3 regions of the Bacillus sp. D48C genome follow, and region 3 is predicted to be linked to each of the others. Evidence: predicted binding sites of a transcription regulator. Region 3 holds the regulator's gene; each other region holds the start of a gene.
The links. The regulator NrdR, encoded in region 3, represses ribonucleotide reductase genes. The targets are predictions, from matches to a motif close to AACACNATATATNGTGTT.

Region 1: a site for NrdR is predicted at 2,991-3,008, ahead of nrdI (class Ib ribonucleoside-diphosphate reductase assembly flavoprotein NrdI). Genes of this name have one in related genera too.
Region 2: a site for NrdR is predicted at 1,567-1,584, ahead of ACLBXA_RS21450 (anaerobic ribonucleoside triphosphate reductase). Genes of this name have one in related genera too.

Annotation. Positions count from the first base shown of each region.
Region 1 covers NZ_JBKFAQ010000005.1:167,518-172,072, forward strand. The annotation lists gene ACLBXA_RS14980 (hypothetical protein) at 174-329, shown strand; gene ACLBXA_RS14985 (phosphoglycerate mutase) at 418-1,020, shown strand; gene ACLBXA_RS14990 (GNAT family N-acetyltransferase) at 1,056-1,634, opposite strand; gene ACLBXA_RS14995 (hypothetical protein) at 1,968-2,162, shown strand; gene ACLBXA_RS15000 (hypothetical protein) at 2,262-2,579, shown strand; gene nrdI (class Ib ribonucleoside-diphosphate reductase assembly flavoprotein NrdI) at 3,057-3,416, shown strand; gene nrdE (class 1b ribonucleoside-diphosphate reductase subunit alpha) at 3,403-4,555, shown strand, end outside.
Region 2 covers NZ_JBKFAQ010000010.1:25,304-29,858, reverse strand. The annotation lists gene ACLBXA_RS21460 (class I SAM-dependent methyltransferase) at 1-264, opposite strand, end outside; gene ACLBXA_RS21455 (YwiC-like family protein) at 361-1,086, opposite strand; gene ACLBXA_RS21450 (anaerobic ribonucleoside triphosphate reductase) at 1,629-3,494, shown strand; gene nrdG (anaerobic ribonucleoside-triphosphate reductase activating protein) at 3,491-3,940, shown strand; partial or broken gene ACLBXA_RS21440 (TIGR04053 family radical SAM/SPASM domain-containing protein) at 4,074-4,555, opposite strand, start outside.
Region 3 covers NZ_JBKFAQ010000001.1:290,235-294,789, forward strand. The annotation lists gene ACLBXA_RS01615 (glyceraldehyde-3-phosphate dehydrogenase) at 1-641, shown strand, start outside; gene speD (adenosylmethionine decarboxylase) at 1,029-1,412, shown strand; gene nrdR (transcriptional regulator NrdR) at 1,696-2,157, shown strand; gene ACLBXA_RS01630 (replication initiation and membrane attachment family protein) at 2,310-3,719, shown strand; gene dnaI (primosomal protein DnaI) at 3,753-4,555, shown strand, end outside.

The DNA.
Region 1 (4,555 bases), on a different contig from region 3:
TTTGTAAATGTTTCCAAAGTAAAAATTCGAAAAAAATTCACTTTTTGTAAGAAAATATGTAGAAAATCCATGTTATTTGAAAAAATAGCAAAAATGCGAAAATCTTTATATCGAGGTATAATGAAAAAGTAGAATAACCTGCTGAAGTGGGAGAAATTAGAGGCGGTAAAATGATGTTTGAATTTGTGGGGAGTGTTATAGCTTTAATTTTATTTTTATTTTCTTATATGCATTTAAAAAAGATTCGTCAATATGATACGAATACATATTTTGATGGGATGGATGGTACCCATGCTTCGATAACACATGATAGTGGTGGGGAGATGTAAAGGTATATAACTTTCTTTTCTTGCGTGGTATGATATTTAGAACTAGTGCATAATAGAGTTCGTAAGTGATGAATGGAGAGTGAAAAGAATGAAGATTTCTTTTATTCGTCATGGTTGTTTAGGTCGTATAAGAGAACCGATGACAATTAATTCATTTCACGAATGGATGAAACAGTATGATTCCGAATCAATGATACAAAAAGCTAAAATGCCGATAGAAACAATAGAGGCAATTGAAGCAGCGAAATTTGTCTTAACAAGTGATCAAAGGCGTGCTGTACAATCAGCAGCTGAATTGACAGATTCTTTATCTTTTATGCAAAATTCTCTTTTTAGAGAAGCTGAAGTTCCTTCATGCTTTTTTGCTCCGAAGTGGTTGAAATGCACAATTAAGGTATGGATGTTCATTGGACGAACATTATGGATACTTGGCTACCATAAAGATGTTGAGTCTTATAAGGAAGTAAGAGAGAGGGCAAGGCAAGCGGCTTACCTGTTACATCGTTATGCTCTCGTACATGGAAGTATTGCTCTTGTAGGTCATAAGTATTTTAATTCGATGATTGGAACGGAGCTGAGGGCAATGGGATGGTCTGGTTCTCCTATTTTGCATAGAAAGCCATGGGGATGTACAACATATACGTTTCACGAGGCGATGGATGGAAATATATTAAATACGAATTTAACATAAAAGCACACGATTTATATAAATCGTGTGCTTTCTTTTTAAGGTATAGAAATTTTGACGTTTAATGTTTTTACGAGATGAGCATAAGGTTCGCCTACTAGCATAACAATTTCATCTTTTTTATAACCTAACTTTTCGTATAGTGAATAGGCGCGTGTGTTTTCTAAATTAACAAGTAAAGCGATTTTTTCATGCCCTTTTTCAGTTGCATAGATTTCGGCAGCTTCAATTAATTTAGAACCTATACCTTTTCCGCCGTGTGCACTTGAAACTGATAATGTATCAATGTAATACTCATCAAGCTCAGCTTCTTTTTCTAACGTAATTGATTCATCTTTATGTAATTCTCTTAAGTGATGTACAATTGGTGCGTCAAGCTGTGTTGCTTCACTACCGTGATAAGCGACAATAATTCCAACTGCACTCTCGTCTTGTTCATAGACAAAACAGTTTTCGTAGCTCAGACGGTTATTTTCTTTTGAGAACCATGTCTCAAGTCCTAGTAATACTTCTGCTTTAACTGTGCTACCTGTGATTTTTTCAGCAATTTCATGCAGAGCATTATACAATAAAGGAGCTATTGCCAGTGCATCTGTCTTTTTTGCTTTCCGAATCATAGTATCCCTCCTAGTTCTATTTATATATTGTAGCATAGTGGTATGGAACTTTGCATAATTGAATGCCGAAATGTTTGATATAGAGAAGTAGCTATGTTAGTATATGATATTTAGTGGACATATAGTAAAACGATATTGTTTGCGAAATAACGAAAATAAAATCATGGCATAACAACGAGATAAAATGAAACGTTAATCAGTAAGACTTTTGTTCATTCCACGACTGATTAGTAGCCAACACCAATCGGACCGCCTGCAAATAGCGGGATAATTTTACAGTTGTTGACCTATAGAATATACGATAAAATAAAATATTGCAGAGAGGTGAAATACATGGATAAAGAATTAGCAAATACAATTTTAGATCAGCTGAAAAATGGTGAAATAACGGAGTATGTTGTTACGAAAGATGTATTTTATACGTTCAGAGAAGTTGTTGTAAATAGAGAAGACTTTAAGCATTTCATTGGTAACGCACAACGAGGCGGGCAAGTGATTTATACATATTCAGAAACGCCACGTTCATAAAGGGGAATTTTAATCAGCAGGGCATCCCTCACTGATTAGTAGCCGACACCAATCGAACGTTTAATGCGGGATAAATAAAAGATAAAGGAGAGGGGAATTATGGGCGATTTTAAACAAGGCATTTTACCACATTGGGATTATATGTGGAAAGATAGAGCCGGCAATAGATTTATGGGAATGGTTATGTATCCAGAGAAACGAAAATGTTCAGCAAAAATGCTTCAGAAAATAAAAAGAGCATATGAAGAAGCGATAGAAATTAAAGTAACTGTACAAGTTCAACATACATATCAGTACGTAGAAGGAATGATTGTATACTTTGATGAAGAGGCTCCTGTATGTACAATGCTTGATAAAGATGAAAATCCACATCACATATTTGTAAAAGATATTTTGCGTATTGAGCACTCTGAATAAACTTTTCATAAATAAATTGAAGTTCCATAATAATAATCTTTTTCTATAATAGTTATCTTTTAGTATGTAACGAAAAACGAAAGTATATGTATAATATATTTAATAAGGTAAATTTGATAAATGTAATCGTTTTTTAGAGCAGATTATAGTTTCATATCTGTTCTTTTTTGCGTGATGCTGGAGAAATATATTTCTTCAGCATCTACCGTTTTATGACAAAATATATTGTTAACTTTTTTTAAAATAAGATTAAATTCGTTGACAACTTTTTTGAAAAGCACTTTATTGACATGAGTTTTAGAATGTTGTTTCATAGTCATTGTATTGAAAAAAAACGGCTATCATGTCGAAAAGTAAAAGTTAAAAAAAGAAAGAATTTATACATATATCTTGTGTCTTATTTTGAAACGTAATACAATATATAGAGAAATCAAGAACAACATATAGAGAATATAGATTTGAGAGGGAGGGTCGGAAATGTTAGTTGCATATGATTCTATGACAGGAAACGTGAAGCGTTTCATTCACAAATTAAATATGCCGGCCGTTCAAATTGATGAAGATCTAGTAATAGATGAAGACTTTATTCTTATTACGTATACAACAGGTTTTGGCAATGTACCAGAACGTGTTTTAGACTTTTTAGAGCGCAATAATGAAAAATTAAAAGGCGTATCTGCAAGCGGCAATCGTAACTGGGGAGACATGTTCGGTGCAAGTGCTGACAAGATTTCTACTAAATATGAAGTGCCTATTGTATCAAAATTTGAGTTATCTGGAACAAATAACGATGTAGAATATTTTAAGGAAAGGGTGCGGGAGATTGCGACACATTGAACTGAATAATGAAATCACGCAAATGCAGGACGGTTTTTATCAGCTTCATAAAGATAAAGAGGCATTAGAAGTCTTTATGGAAGAAGCTAGAGAGAATACCGTTCCTTTTAATAGCGTGGCAGAGCGAATGGAGTATATGAAAGAACATGATTACTATTACAACGTTCTGGACGAGTATAGCTTGGAGGAAGTAGAGGGAGTATATAACATCGCTTATGGTGAAAACTTCGAGTTCCAATCTTATATGGCAGCATCTAAGTTCTACAAAGATTATGCGTTAAAAACGAATGATCAAAAACAATACTTAGAAAGCTATGAAGATCGTGTAGCAATTGTGTCATTATACTTAGGACGCGGTGATGTTTCGAAGGCAAAACAATTCGCAAGCATGATTGTAAAACAAAACTACCAACCAGCGACACCAACCTTTTTAAATGCGGGAAGAAGCAGAAGAGGAGAAATGGTGTCTTGTTTCTTGTTAGAGATGGACGATAGCTTAAATTCAATTGGCTTTAACATTAATACTGCGATGCAATTATCGAAAATCGGCGGGGGAGTAGCCTTAAACTTATCTAAGCTACGCGCACGTGGTGAGCAAATTAAAGGTATCGACAACGCTGCAAGTGGTGTAGTGCCTGTTATGAAATTGCTTGAAGATTCGTTTTCATATGCGAATCAGCTTGGCCAACGAAAAGGTGCCGGCGCAGTATATTTAAACATTTTCCATTGGGATATTATTGAATTCCTTGATACAAAAAAAATAAATGCCGATGAGAAGAGCCGTATTCAGTCTCTATCAATCGGAATTATCGTTCCAAGTAAGTTCTTTGAGCTTGCTGAGAAAAACGAACCTTTCCATGTTTTCGCGCCTTATACGGTTTATAAAGAATATGGCAAGCATTTAGATGATATTGACATTGATGAAATGTACGATGAATTAATGAGCAATCCGAAAGTGAAGAAGAAGCCACTAGATATTAGTGCACGTGATATGCTTATTAAAATCGCTATGATTCAGCTTGAGTCTGGTTACCCATACTTAATGTTTAAATCAAATGCAAATAATCAACATCCATTGAAGGATATTGGAACTGTGAAGATGTCGAACTTATGTACAGAAATCTTCCAGCTTCAAGAAA
Region 2 (4,555 bases), on a different contig from region 3:
CTGCATTCTAAGTGTATTTACAAAAAGTCTTCCCCTATGGGTTATAGCCTTCTCAGAAATTTTATCAGCCATTTTCTTCTCTGGTTCCATCGCAGTTACAATCATTCCTTTTTCAACTAATGCATTAGCCACATTCCCTGTTGCCGCACCTACATCAATTACGGAGTCCCCCTCTTGTAAATAAGAAGCAATAAAATTCACTTGTTTTTCATTTTCCGGAAAAATTTCATCATAATACGGCATTAATTTTTGGTAAAAAGTCATTATTTATACACTCCTTTCTACATACAGTATTGAAGAAAACATTAATACAATATTATATATAAATATAATATAAGCAATATAAATCATTATTAGTCTTTACGAGATAAAATATTTAAATACTATTATTGTTGTAATAAAAACGTAAATAGCATTTATACTCTCTAAAATCCCCACCTTTAAGATTGAAATATTCCTTCCATACAGTACTATAGACCGTATCAAACTTGGGATAAAAATAATGGTAATCGTTGGTGATAAAATAAGCGTAACAATCACAAGTAATAAATGGTACCACCATGATAGAATGCGATACGTTGGATTCTTTTTTTCACGTATCATTGTTTTTACATAAAACGTACTTCCTATAAAATATAAAAATGTTATAGTCGCTATTATCAATATATTTTTATCGACTGTTTTCATTGTGAAGTAATAACTTATAATGCCCCCTATACAAAACAAAAGAATTGCACATACATCATTTAATAAGGCTCGTTCATTTTTTTTGCTAGAAAAATAAATGTTTATACAAAAAAACGGGAGCATAATAATAGAAAAGTAAACTATACGCCATTCATAACTAAGAGCAATAGCTGTACATATACAAGCCTCACCAAAGTAAAGAAAAAAATAATATAAATAATACTTCTTTCGCGGCTGTTTTACATACATTAATAAGGGATATGTAGCTAAATACACAAAAAACCACGCTAACAAAAGAGGTATATAATACCATGTCCATTTACCAGTTAAAATACCTAAAACAAATGGAATAAGCAGCATTCCCCAGGCTCCATGCTGCTTTGGAATAATTAACTTCATTCTTCCACACCTCACATTTAATTTTTTATCAAAATGTTACGTAAGAATGATAAGAATTAGCATGTATATCATTAAATTTATAGATAAAAAACTTTACCAGTGAGAGAATCCCCCCACTGGTAATCATACTCCACCAATTTAGGGAATACCCATCCCAAATAGTAAAATATAATGAATTTCTCATACTCACTCTTCTCTTATAAGATAAACCATGTTTTAAAAAAATACTGTGAGTGAAATCACTGCATTTTATTTTTATACCTTTTATTTTATAAAATAAAACATTGTTCAGTGTGTTTTTACTCTCTATTCATATCCTCACTCTTTGAACCTAAAACAAAAGAATTTTTATCTATAAATAATTGAATCATTCTATATCTTTTTATTTTTTATGAGCAAGGTAATACGATAAACTTCTAGATTTAGTCTCTTCTAAACAGAAAAGATTACATACTTCATTTATTAGTACCATTGCAGAAATGCACTGTATATAGTATTATTTATCGATGTTAGATACTATATATTGAGCGGGAGTGAATTTTATGAACAACTCAGACAATGTAAAACAGCAAAAAAATACTTTATGGACAACTTTTGATAAAATTATAAACAGTAACGATCAAGACTTAATGCAAGAAAATGCAAATGTTGATGGTCGATCTCCAATGGGAATGATGGGAACATTTGCATCAGAGAGCGTAAAACTTTATGTAAGGGAACATTTGCTTTCTAAACAAGTAAAACAAGCTATTAATCAAAATATTTTATACCCACACGATTTAGATTTTTATGCAACAGGAACAACCACTTGTTCACAAATTCCTTTAGCACAATTGCTGAAAAAAGGGTTCCACACTGGACATGGCCATATGAGACAACCACAAGATATTAAAAGTGCATTAGCACTCTCGTCTATTATTCTTCAAGCTAATCAAAATATGCAGCATGGTGGGCAATCTCTTGCCATGTTTGATATAGATTTAGCACCATATGTTAGGAAAACATTTGAAAAAAATAAGAAAAAGTTAAAAGACTATCCGCTAACAAAGGAACAAATTGAAGTGTTTGCATGGAAAGAAACAGAAAACGATACATATCAAGCATGTGAAGCATTTATTCATAATTCCAATAGTATGCATAGCCGTGGTGGTGGACAAGTTCCGTTTATTTCAATTAATTATGGAACAGATACATCAAAGGAAGGAAGGCTATTAATTAAACAATTACTACAGGCAACACAAGCGGGATTAGGAAAAAGTGAAACTCCTATTTTCCCCATTCAAATTTTCAAGTTAAAAAAAGGTGTGAATTTTGAAGAAAAAGATCCAAATTATGATTTATTTGAACTTGCATTAGAAACAACAGCAAAGCGATTGTTCCCTAACTTTTCATTTTTAGATGCGCCATTTAATGCAGCGTATTATAATGGGCACCCAGAAAGTGAAGTATGTTATATGGGTTGTCGTACTCGTGTGATGTCTAATATTCATGGTGAGGAGACAGCAATTGGCAGGGGAAATCTATCATTTACCTCTATTAATCTAGTAAAATTGGCTTTAATAAATGATTCAAAAGAGGGATTTTTCGAATCGTTAAATCATTATATCAAACTTGGCATTCGTCAATTGCTAGAAAGATATTCATATCAATGCACAAAAAAGGCAAGAGATTTTCAATTCCTATATTCACAAGGGATTTGGCGCAATGGAGAAAAACTACAACCGGAAGACTCAGTTACTGAGATTTTAAAGCAAGGAACATTGAGCCTTGGTTTTATTGGACTTGCGGAATGCTTGGTTGCCTTAACAGGAAAACACCATGGGGAAGATAAAGATTCATGGCAACTTGGAAAAGAAATTGTTACCTTTATGAGAAATAAGATGGACCAAGCAACAGAAGAACATTGCTTGAATTTCACTTTAATTGCAACTCCTGCCGAGGGACTATCAGGGAAGTTTATCAAAAAGGATTGTGCTGAGTTTGGAACTATTACAGGTGTAACCGATCATGATTACTATACAAATTCATTTCATATTCCAGTTTATTATCCTATTCAAGCAATTAATAAAATACGTTTAGAAGGACCGTTTCATGCTCTTTGTAACGGTGGTCATATTACGTATATTGAACTAGATGGGGCGGCAGCGCATAATCAAATGGCTTTAAAACAGATTGTTCAAGCAATGGCACAGTATGAAGTAGGATATGGTTCAATTAATCACCCAGTGGATCGTTGTAAATGTTGTGACTATAATGGAGTGATTGAAAATGAGTGCCCTAGCTGTGGAAATATAGAAGATCATCATATTGAAAGAATTCGCCGTATTACTGGATATCTTGTAGGGGACATGTCAAAATGGAACAATGCAAAGCGTAGTGAAGAAGCAGATCGTGTGAAACATAAATGAAGGTAATGAATATTATTCATGATAGTGTAGTAGATGGTGAAGGATTACGGACAGTTGTGTTTTTTGCCGGTTGTCCGCATCATTGTTTAGGTTGCCATAACCCCAAATCATGGAATCTTTATAATGGTACCGAGATGAGTGTGAAAGAAATTATAAAAGAAATTTCCACAAATCCTCTAACTGATGTAACATTTTCAGGTGGCGACCCATTTTTTCAAGCTATCGAGGTCAAAGAAGTTGCAAAGGCTGTAAAAAGTTTAAACAAAAATCTTTGGATTTACACTGGCTATACACTAGAAGAGATACAAAACTCACAAAACAAAGATATGATTGAGCTGTTACATTATGGAGATGTTTTAGTTGATGGAAGATTTGAAATCAAAAAAAGAGATTTGACTCTTCCATTTCGCGGAAGCTCAAATCAACGTATTATACGCCTAAAATAAGTATAATTCCCTTGCTTTTTTTCAATTATTAGTCATCACTAACCCAGTATTTATGAGCGGAAAGTATCTGCTCATAAGTACTGGAAATATACAATAAAAAAATTTATAAAACAGGTTAAAAAAAGAGACATGCTCAATTCTTACACTTTTTCCGCAATGCTTTTGGAACATATATACAAAAAGGTTCGCTTTCCATGTAATCCCCCGTCATCGCAAATGCCCTAGAACGAGATCCCCCACAAACATATCGAAACTCACAAACACCGCATTTTCCTTTATAATTGTCTGGATTACGAAGACTTTGAAAAACAGGAGAGTTTCGATAAATTTCAGCTATCGGTGTTGATTTAATATTCCCCGTTTTAATTGGCAATAGCCCACTTGGGTATACATCTCCAATATGAGAAATAAATACAACTCCATTTCCATCATTTACTCCTTTTGGAGCGCGTCCAAATTCATTAACTCCGTCCGTCATCCCTTCCATCAATACATCTCTATATTGAATAATTTGATCTATCTTTTTAATTCCCTTCATTTTTTCTTGAAGAACAACGCGTCTATAGTGCTGAGCAGCTGTGGTTTTTATATCAAAAGAAACAGTTTTACTAAGCT
Region 3 (4,555 bases):
TAGTTGGTGTGAATGAAGACCAATTAGATATTACAAAACATACTGTTATTTCAAATGCATCTTGTACAACAAACTGTTTAGCGCCTGTTGTAAAGGTGTTAGATGAGCAGTTCGGAATTGAAAACGGTTTAATGACGACTGTTCACGCTTATACAAATGACCAAAAAAATATTGATAACCCACATAAAGATTTAAGAAGAGCGCGTGCTTGCGGACAATCAATCATTCCGACAACGACAGGTGCCGCGAAAGCGCTAGCAAAAGTTCTTCCGCACTTGAACGGAAAACTTCATGGTATGGCACTTCGTGTACCAACGCCAAACGTGTCTCTTGTTGACTTAGTAGTAGACGTAAAACGTGATGTGACAGTTGAAGCTATTAATGAAGCTTTCAAAACGGTTGCAAACGGTGCGTTAAAAGGTATTGTAGAATTCAGCGAAGAGCCTTTAGTATCTATCGACTTTAATACAAATACACACTCAGCTATCATTGATGGTTTATCTACAATGGTAATGGGTGATCGTAAAGTGAAAGTACTTGCTTGGTATGATAACGAGTGGGGCTACTCTCGTCGTGTTGTAGATCTTGTAACGTTAGTTGTTGAAGAGTTAGCGAAACAAGAAAATGTGCAACACATTTAAGTGAATAAGGGGGAGGGCAAGGCAATATTTGCCCTCTTTTTTTATTTTTTTCTGAAAAGGAAAAAAATTATATGAGTATATTTTAAAAAGTGGACATACCACGAAACGTTGTGATTACTGCATTTGTGAATCGTTTATTTTTTTTAGGGAAAAGTAAAGAGGAAAATATGACAGAAAATCGAAAAAACTGTTGTTGCAAAATGAAAATAAACAAAGTATACTAACACTCGTAAACTTAAGAGCTGAGGTACGTAGTCACTACTTAAAGGGTTAGGACCTCTCTGGACTAACTTTCCCCCGTGGTAGTGGAGCAAGCCAAATTGCAAATTAGTTTTCAATTCGAACAGTTAGAATAAATTTACAAGGGGGAACTGTAGAATGGATACTATGGATACGATGGGTCGTCACGTGATCGCTGAACTTTGGGATTGCGATTTCGACAAGCTTAATGACATGCCGTATATTGAACAATTATTTGTGGATGCAGCACTAAGAGCTGGTGCTGAAGTGCGTGAGGTTGCTTTCCATAAATTTGCACCACAAGGTGTAAGTGGAGTAGTAATTATCTCGGAATCACATTTAACAATTCATAGCTTTCCGGAGCACGGTTACGCGAGTATTGATGTTTATACTTGTGGGGATCGTATTGATCCAAATGTTGCTGCAGAATATATTGCAGAAGGTTTAAACGCGAAAACGCGTGAGAGCATCGAGCTTCCTCGAGGCACTGGTAGCTTCGAAATTAAGCAGAGAGAAACAAAAGCTCTTTAAAAAAGAACATAATTGATTTAAAATGTAAAGAGGTGTATAATGCACCTCTTTTTTAGTTTATAAAAAAGAGGTAATATAACGTACTGGTTAGTTGAATAAATTGTACTCTTGCAAATGAGGTAGTGCCCTATATACCATCTTATTTTTAAGGATGAGATGATAAAGTGATGCGCTGAAACTTAAAGTGGTAAGAGAGTTAGAATGAGTTATATAATATTGTATATATATTTTAGGTGAAGTGAGTAGAGAAAAATAAAGAGTATAGTGTAAAGGAGTGAATGAATTGCGTTGTCCATCCTGTTCTCATAATGGTACAAGAGTGTTAGATTCGCGTCCGGTAGACGAGGGGCGCTCTATTCGAAGAAGGAGAGAGTGTGAAAGTTGCTTAAGTCGCTTTACGACCTTTGAAAGGGTAGAAGAGTCACCTCTTATCGTTGTAAAAAAAGAAGGCACACGAGAAGAGTTTAATAAAGAAAAGATTTTACGTGGTTTAATTAAAGCGTGTGAAAAAAGACCAGTATCTTTAAGACAATTAGAAGAAGTAACACAAAGCGTGGAACGTGAACTGCGTAATTTAGGTATATCAGAAGTGAAAAGTGATATGATTGGTGAAATTGTTATGGAAGAACTTCGCGATATTGATGATGTTGCTTACGTACGCTTTGCTTCTGTATATCGTCAATTTAAAGATTTAAATGTATTTATTGAAGAATTAAAAGATATACTGCAAAAAGAAAGAGAGTAGAAGTTGTATTTTATTCTCTTTACATACCGTAAGTAATAGGATAAGAGAGCTAGAAGCGTAAGCTAATAGCTCTTTTTCACTAAGAATTTATATAATGAAGATAGAACGAATGAAGTAGAGGATAGATTGGATGAGAGAAAGGAAAAGCAATAATGGAAAAACAGTCATGGATGGAGCTATTGCCGATTGATCGTTATAAAGTAAGTGCGAAAGGGCTACTGCATAATTACGACCGAAAAGTATTAACGATGTTGTATCAGCCGTTAATAGGTAGTAGAGCTTTTAGCTTATACATGACACTATGGGGGGAGCTAGAGCAAGATCGTGTATTTGGAAAAGAGAATACACATCATTCCCTTATGGTGACTATGCAAATGCAACTTCCTGAAATATATGAGGAACGAGTAAAGTTAGAGGCAATTGGGCTTTTGAAGGTATATATTAAGAAAGAAAAAGATATTCGAATGTTCATATATGAGTTGCAACCACCTTTATCTCCAAAGCAGTTTTTTGATGATATTGTTTTAAGTATCTTTTTATACAATCGATTGAGTCGGACAAAATATAATCAAGTAAAGCAATATTTCTTAGAAGAAGAATTTGATTTTGCTTCTTATGAAAATGTTACGCGCTCTTTCAATGATGTGTTTGGTTCGTTTAATCCAGGACAGCTTGAGCATGCGCAAGAAGATCTTCGTATCCCAAAAACGACAACTATGCCAAGTAACGAGAAGGGAGACGCTCCGAAAGTTTGGAATGATTTCTTTGATTTCTCTTTATTTGTAGATGGATTGTCCGCTCTTGTTCCTAAAAAGTCGATTACAGGTCAAGTAAGAGACTGCGTTATAACACTTGCTTACGTGTATGGTGTAGATGTGTTATCGATGCAAAATATCGTTCTTGGTGCGGTGACAGAGATGCAAACAATTGATATGGAAAGGCTTAGAAAAGGAGCTCGCGATTGGTATCAATTTGAAAATGGTCAAGCATTACCGGTATTAAGTGAAAGAGTACAGCCTCATGCTGCACGTACGATGAAAGAGAAAGAGCCTTCATCGCAAGAGGAGATGCTAATAAAGCAGCTAGAGGAAATCTCGCCAAAACAATTATTGAAAGAGATTTCTGGTGGTGCAGAGGCAACGAAAGCGGACTTGCAAATCGTTGAAGATGTCATGATTAATCAAAAATTGACACCAGGAGTTGTGAATGTACTTATTTATTACGTTATGCTACGCTCAGATATGAAACTTGCGAAAACGTATGTCGAGAAGATTGCTGGGCATTGGGCACGTAAAAAGGTTGGTACAGTAGCGGACGCGATGGCGTTAGCGAAAGAAGAGAACCGTCAATATCAAGAGTGGGCTGAGACGAAGAAAAAAGGCCGTACGGCGAAGAAAACGGTACGGAAAGAAATGGTACCAGATTGGCTTAAGGAAGAAGAGCCGAAGGAACAAGAGAAAGAAACGGCGAAGAAAGATGTAAGTGTAGAAAAAGATGCAAGTACGTTAGAAGATGAACGAAAACGATTAGAAGAAGTGTTAAAAAAATATAAGCGTGATTAATAGAAGAGAATGAACGCTCTTTGAGGTGAGAAAATGGAGCATATTCAAAATTCATTTGCAAAATTAATGGGAAATGAAAAATTTAAAAATAGATATGAAGTATTAAAGGCAGAAGTAATGGCGCATCCGCGTGTGAAAGAATTTATAGACGAACATAAAGGTGAAGTAACGACTTCTATGATTGAGCGCAGTCTTGTGAAGCTATATGAATATATTGGACAAAGTGTAGGTTGCGTGGATTGTCCGGATTTAGGTTCATGTAAAAATATGCTGCAAGGGTACGAGCCAAAGCTTGTTATTCAAGGGAAAATGATTGATATTCAATATGATCGCTGCGTTAGAAAAGTAGCACATGACGAGAGAAAGAAATATGAAAAACTCGTTCAAAGTGTATATATGCCAACGGATATTTTACAGGCAACTATGGAAAACTTAGACCCTTCTGATTTAAATGCACGTATCGATGCAATTGGTGCAGCGAATGAATTTTTAAGTACATATGAACCAGGTAAAAAAGCACAAGGTTTATATTTGTACGGTAAATTTGGTGTAGGAAAAACGTACCTTTTAGGAGCAATTGCGAACGAGCTTGCTCGAAAGAAAATAAGTTCGATGCTCGTATACTTCCCAGAATTTTTACGTGAAATCAAAAGTTCGATTCAAGATAATTCGATTGGTGAAAAGATTGATGCGGTTAAACGCGTACAAGTTTTAATGTTAGATGATATCGGGGCAGAAGCAATGTCAAGCTTTGTGCGTGACGATGTGCTTGGTGCAATCTTGCAATTCCGTATGTTAGAAAACTTACCGACGTTCTTTACGTCTAATTTTGATTT